2 regions of the Noviherbaspirillum sp. genome follow, and region 1 is predicted to be linked to the other one. Evidence: predicted binding sites of a transcription regulator. Region 1 holds the regulator's gene; the other holds the start of a gene.
The links. The regulator FliA, encoded in region 1, starts transcription of late flagellar genes. The targets are predictions, from matches to a motif close to CTAAAGTTTNNNNNNNNNNNGCCGNTA.

Region 1 (3,372 bases):
CTTTCATTGACCGATCGGGCGACATACCTATGGCGTACCTGGATTGACGTTGGTGCCCGTGCAGTCGCCGATGATGCCGTTCCACGGCCGCAGCACATTACCTGACCTGCACTCACATCACCGGCAGCTCCGTCACTTCTTCCGGCAGATTCGACAGGATCATGACCGACACCCGCCGGTTGCGCAGCCTGCCGTCGGCGGTGTCGTTGGACCCCACCGGCCGGGTAGGCCCATGGCCCACCGCCGTCAGCCGCTTTTCCGCCACGCCGCTGTCGATGAACAGCCGCACGACGCTGCTGGCGCGCACCGCCGACAACTCCCAGTTCGACGGGAACTGCGCATTGCTGATCGGCTGGCTGTCGGTATGTCCTTCGACCTGAATCGCATGGTCGTCGGTCTTGAGGACCGCCGCAACGGCGCGCAGTGCGCCGATGGTCTCGCCGGCGAGACGGGCATCGCCGGGGGCGAACAGGACACTGGCATTGATTTCCACGTTCACGCCGCGGATGGTCTGCGTTACCCGCACCTTTCCCTGGTCCACCAGCGGTGACAGTACGGTGAGGATGTCGCGGGCGATGGCGGTCATCTGCTCTTTTTCGCGGCGGAGCGTTTCGGCATTGCGCGTCTTCTGCTGCGCTCCATGGCGGATCCCCGGAACAACCTGGTCTTCGCCGGTAATCACCGGCGCTGGCTGCGCACGCCCGAAGGCGCTGACCAGGGAGCCGGAAAGAATCTTGTACTTCCCTTCGTTCACGCTCGACAGCGCGTACATCACGACGAAAAAGGCGAACAGCAGCGTGATGAAATCGGCGTAGGACACCATCCAGCGCTCGTGGCTGTCCGGCTCTTCCTCGAAACGCTTGCGCGCCCTGCGGCGCCGGTCGGGAATCATCGTTGCCTTAACGGTAGGCGGCCATGCGCTCTTCGATGACGCGCGGGTTTTCACCGGTGGCGATGGCGAAGCAGATATCGACCATCATCTCGCGCCGGCGGACTTCATCGACGATATGGGATTTGAGCTTGTTCGCGATGGGCAGGAACACGAGATTGGCAAATCCGACGCCGTAGATGGTGGCAACGAAGGCGACCGCAATGCCGGCACCAAGCTTCGACGGATCGGAGAGGTTTTCCATGACGTGGATGAGGCCGAGCACTGCGCCGAGGATGCCGATCGTCGGTGCATAACCGCCAGCGGCTTCCCAGACCTTGACCGCCTGCCGCTCCCGCCGCTCATAGGTGGAAATGTCGACGTCCAGGATTTCCCGCGCCTTGTAAGGATCGATGCCGTCGACGATCAGGCGCAACCCCTTGGCGGTGAACGGATCACGCACGCTCTCGAGGAAACGCTCCAGGCCAAGCAGACCCTCCCGCCTGGCGGTGCTGCTCCAGGTGGCGATTTCAACGTTGGACACGGTGCTGGCGCCGTCCGGCGGCGTGACGATCCAGCGCAGCATCATCATGCCGCGCACGAAGGTTGCCGTGCCGCTCTGCAGAAGCACCGCGCCGGCGGTGCCGATCATCACGACCGAAAAGGCGGCCGGCTGCAGCAGCGATGAAATATCGCCGCCCTCGAGCATCTGGCCGAACAGCACACCGGCCAGTGCAAGCGCGATGCCGGCTAGGCTAGCCCAGTCCACGCCTGCTCCCGCAGTTTGGCGCGCAGGCGTGAGATCGCCTGGCTGTGCAACTGGCAGACCCTGGATTCCGACACGCCCATGACGGCGCCGATTTCCTTGAGATTCATTTCCTGCTCGTAGTAGAGACCCATCAGGATTTTTTCCCGGTCAGGCAGGGCAGTGATCGCGTCGATCACGGCTTCGCGAAATCCGCCATTTACCAGAGCCTGCAGCGGATCGGGCGATTCGTCGACGCAGTAGCGGTCGAGGAAGTGATCGTTCCCCTCCCCGTCGTGAAAATCCTCGTAGTACACCAGCTGGTGGCCGCTGCCGTCGGACAGCAGTTCCTGGTACTCCTCCAGCGAGACCTTGAGCTCCTTGGCGATCTCGGTTTCCTTCGGCGTGCGGCCAAGCCGCTGCTGCAGGTTATTGATGGCGACTTCGATCTTGCGCATGTTCTGGCGCAAACTGCGCGGCAGCCAGTCGCTGCTGCGCAGCTCGTCGAGCATCGCCCCGCGGATGCGCTGCACCGCGTAAGTTTCGAACTGCGCGCCGTGGGTTTCTTCATAGCGGTTGACCGCATCCAGCAGGCCGATCATGCCGGCCTGGATGAGGTCGTCAACTTCGACGCTGGGCGGCAGCTTCGCTTTCATCTGGTGTGCGAGCTTCTTGACCAGAGGCGCATGCTGGGTCAATAACGCGTTCTTATCCGCCTTGTCCGTTTTTCCGCTAACGGTATACATAATTCAAATTCTCGGGTTGGCACCGTTCGCCGATATACCATGCAAACCCATGCCTGGCACATCGGAAAGGGCAAATCGTCCGGCGAGCGTGCGGAAGGCAACCGATGCGCCGGCGAGCGGAAACGCGTCGATCACCGCACGTCCGAGACGTGCCGCGCGCTTGACATGATCGTCCGGCGGGACCGATCCCATCGAATACAGCTTGACGGCCAGGTAGCGGTTTGCCGCACGCGCCATGTTGTCGAACACCACCCTTGCTTCGGCGTCGGACGTGCCGGTGACCAGCACACCGCAGGGGCGCCGGCCGAAGCGGGCGTTGATGCGCTTGATGATGGCGTAGGCGTCCTTGATCGATGCCGCGCCGGCGGATACCTGCACCACGATTTCGCTATCGGCCAGCGCGTCGATCGGCAGTCCGCCTTCGGCGTCGAGCTCGGCATCCGCCAGGAGGATGTCGCCGCCCGCTGCCAGCAACTTGAATGCGTTGGACAGGCGCCGTGCCTGGTCGGCATCGCCCGGCACGACGCGCTGCGTGCCGCGCGCCATTGTCGCCACGCCGAAGCCCTGCGGCATGGCCTGCACCGCTTCGTCGAGCGCCCTCTCCTGCCGGGCAACCTGCAGCAATGTCGCGCTTCGCACCGCGTCGAGCCGTGAGGCGATGCCCTGGGAGCCGGTGCTGGCGTCGAACAGCAGGACGTTGCTGCCGGCCTGCGCAAGCGATGCGCCGAGATTCACCAGCATCGCGCCCTTTTCCTCGGCGGACGTCGCCGACAGAAACGTGAAGACTCGCGGCCGCGGGCCGGCCAGCATGCGACGCAATCCCTCCGCCTGATCCACATGAAAATTAGCCAATTCGCACCTCGCGGAGTTCATTGTCGTTCATCGAACGGGCCGTGTTGGCCATCACCATCGGCAGCTCCGAATCCTGGATCAGGAACGGCGCGGTTTCGCGCTTGAGCTTGAAGGCGCGGTCCACCAGGTAATGCTGGTTTGCCACGTGCAGGTCTTCCGGC
Region 2 (3,372 bases), on a different contig from region 1:
TGTATCCCCTTTATTCTACTTTCGGCAAGTTGGCCAATTGTTGCTGCAAAAAATTGCTGGTGCTGCTCATGCTGCTGATCGCGGTGTCAAGCGCGAGGAACTGCGCCCGATAGCGTCGTTCCGTTTCCGCGAGGCGGTTGTTGATCGCTTCGCGGCTGCGGTCAAGATCCTTGATACTGTTGTCGATGCCCTTGGTCCTGCCGGAGATCAGGCCGGACGACCCCAGATAGCTGTCGACCAGCTTGCTGAGCTGGTCGGCGAAACCACGCGAAAACGTAACCAGGCCGCGATTGCCGGGGGCGCCGCCAGTAATCTCGAGTTTCAGGCCCTCCGATGCCACGCCGCCGGCCGCCGTCAGTGTCTGGCCTGATCCCGTCCCCGCTGCACCGTCAATCATTCCCGCGATATCGGTGCCCACCGCAGCTGTAGGTCCGGCGCCGAAGAGTGCCGACGACGCAGTGCCGGTTCCGCTGGCGATGCTGACACTCGAGGTCGAGCCGTAGCGCGAGGAAGTGAGCTTCAGAAAACCATTGCCATCGACGGTGGCGGTCGTCGAGAAACCTGCCGAACTGAATGCCGAGGTGCCGTTGATGGCCGACTGCAGCAGTGCGGCAAGCTGGGATGCATTGTAGGAGCCGGCGGTCAGCGCGACGCTGGCAGTCGTGCCGTTCAGCGTGACGTTGAGCGATGTGCCGGGATCGATAACTGTCGACGCGGCGTTGAGATCCTTGTTTCCTGTCAATGCGCCTTGCGTCGCAAGCGCGCTTACGCTGACTGCATACTGGCCCGGTTTCGTGGCGGCGCTGGAGCCGACCACCGAAGTCAGGCTGTCGGTGCTGGAGCCGACCGCGGCAAACAATTTGCCCACATCGGCGACATTGGCGTTGACGGCGGCTTGCAGCTTGGCGGAGTCTACCGCGAGGGAACCATCTTTCTGGAAACTGACGCCGATATCGGAGAGCGTCCTGTATGCGCCGCTGCCATCGGTGATGGCGGTCGACAGCATCTGACGGAGTCCGTTCTGGACCGTCCGTACGGTTGGATCTCCCAGCAGCAGCCCCGCGACCTTGGTATTGGCATCGTAGGAAGTCAGTTTTTTCAGCGTCGTGTTGATGTCATTGAACGACTTCACAAATCCGTTCACCGCGGATGTGACGGCGGCGGTGTCGCGGTTCACCGACAGCGTGGTGCTTCCGGTCTTGGAGATATTGAGGCTGACGCCCTGGATCGCTTCATCAACGGTTTTGCTTGCGCTGTTGATGGTGATGCCGTTGACGGTCATCACGGTATTCTGGGCGACGCTGCTCTCGGTCATCTTCTGACCGCCCGCGTTGGCCGGATCATAGGCGAGCAGGTTCTGCAACGTAGCGTCTCCGGACACCGATATCTTCATGCTCGACGTCTGGCCGGTTTTGCTCGACGTGAAAACAAGATAGTTCGGCGTAGCGCTGCCGTCCGACACGATCGTTGCTGTCACGCCGATATTGGCCTTGTTGACTGCATCGCGTATCCCCTGCAGCGTATTGTTACTGCTGTCGATGGTGACGGTGCCCGTCCCGCGTGTCGCATCCTGGGTGAATGTCGTGCCCACAGGATAAACGCCGCCGGTTGGCGTCGTGCCGCCGCCGATCGTACCGAACTGAAAGGTGAGGGTGGTCGCCGTGCCGCTACCGATGGTGGCCGACGTGGTGGATTGGGCCGCCGTCTTGATGGTTTGCGCCTGCGCGAGTGAGGTAATGTTCAGGTTATAGCTGCCGGGTACCGCCTTGCCGCCTGCCGATGCGGACACAATCGTGGAATCACCGGCAGTCGCGGTCAGCGCCTGGAATTTGGCTGTCGTGGTCAATCCGGAAAGAGCACCCTGGAAAGCGCCGAGCGCGCCGCTGACATTCCCATAGGCGGCAAGCTTGGCCTGGAAATTGGCTTCCTTCTTGGCCAGCGCCGTCAGCGGCTGCGACTCCACCGCCATCAGCTGCTTGATGATGCTGTTGACATCCAGATTGGAACCGATGCCTGGGGAAGAAAGCGCCACCGCGGACTCCTGCGAAAATGTGATCTGACTATATCCTGTTATCGGCAGGGCCAATCCGGACTTTAGAGGAGGAATTACCCGCCTGTTTCCAAAGGAGCAAACCGCTCGGCGGCAACACGGAAGGGCATGGTGGGAACATGCAGGCGGAATATTGCGGCGGCAGAATGCCTTGCCTGTTCGACAAGCAAATGCGGAAGAGCAGCGCTACGCGGTACGGGTTAAGCCTGTTGCTTGATCAGCACACCTTGCATGCGATCCAGTGCTTTAGCGATTTCAAGCGCCTCTTTCGAGGGCATCTGGCGAATCACCTCATTCGTCTCCTGATCCACGACCTTAACAATCGTCCGGTTGCTTTCTTCATCGACCGAAAATTCCAGAGTCTGGGACATCGCCTTCATCGTACTGTTGAGATTCTGGATTGCCGACTTCAATTGTTCCTGGCTTGGTACCGTTGCCGTTTCGGCAACGGCCGACGCGGTTTCGACCAAAGTTGCGGTCGATCTGGTTGTTGCCGGCGTGCCGGATGCGGCGGATACGGGGCTGCGTTCCACCTGCGATGGGCCTTGGGTTACGAGTGTACGAACATCCATGACAAACTCCCTAATGGGAAAAAACCCGGTCGGTGAAAACCGACCGGGTTATAAGGCGACTTGTCGGTTTCCCGATTAGCCTCTGAGCAGGGAGAGCACGCCATTCGGCAGCGAGTTCGCCTGTGCCAGCATTGCGGTACCAGCTTGTTGCAGGATCTGGCCGCGGGTCAGTGTTGCGGTTTCCGAAGCGAAGTCGGTATCCTGGATCCGGCTGCGCGATGCGGACAAGTTCTCCGATGTTGTCTGGAGGTTCGAGATCACCGAGCTGAAACGGTTCTGGATCGCGCCGAGATCAGCGCGGCTGCCGTTGACCGATGCAAGGGCAGAGTCGATTACGCTCAATGCACTTTGTGCTCCTGCAGCGGTGCTCAGCGTCATGCCGGCCAGCGACTGGAACGAGCTGGTGTTGGTGCCGGCGAGTGCGAACACATCGGCGTTGGCGTTTGCCGTGTCGATGCGGCCCTTGCTGCTGGACAGTGTCACTGTGCCTGTTTTGATGGACGAATCGTTGCCGCCAGTGGTGAGCGTTGTTCCGGAGAAGTTTGCGTTTGCGCCAAGGAAGTTCTCGATGGCGATATCACGACCGTCAGTGGTTGTGAGTGTCAGCGACGCTTTCGAAGAAGTGCTCGAGAAGTTCGCTGTAATACCTGTGCTGCTGCTGGCGCCGTTGATGGCTGCTTGCAATTCAGTCAAGTCGGTTGGATCGGCGACCGTTGCAGAGATTGCCGTGCTTCCCAAAGTAAAGGAAAT

Region 2: the regulator FliA is predicted to act here: its motif matches at 2,072-2,098, upstream of fliD (flagellar filament capping protein FliD).

What each region holds. Positions count from the first base shown of each region.
Region 1 covers NZ_DAIUCO010000304.1:1,961-5,332, reverse strand. The annotation lists gene V7080_RS23165 (DUF1488 family protein) at 1-10, shown strand, start outside; gene motD (flagellar motor protein MotD) at 113-892, opposite strand; gene V7080_RS23155 (flagellar motor protein) at 900-1,637, opposite strand; gene V7080_RS23150 (RNA polymerase sigma factor FliA) at 1,619-2,359, opposite strand; gene V7080_RS23145 (MinD/ParA family ATP-binding protein) at 2,363-3,211, opposite strand; gene flhF (flagellar biosynthesis protein FlhF) at 3,204-3,372, opposite strand, start outside.
Region 2 covers NZ_DAIUCO010000080.1:10,211-13,582, forward strand. The annotation lists gene fliD (flagellar filament capping protein FliD) at 11-2,032, opposite strand; gene V7080_RS11375 (flagellar protein FlaG) at 2,251-2,622, opposite strand; gene V7080_RS11380 (flagellin N-terminal helical domain-containing protein) at 2,698-3,372, opposite strand, start outside.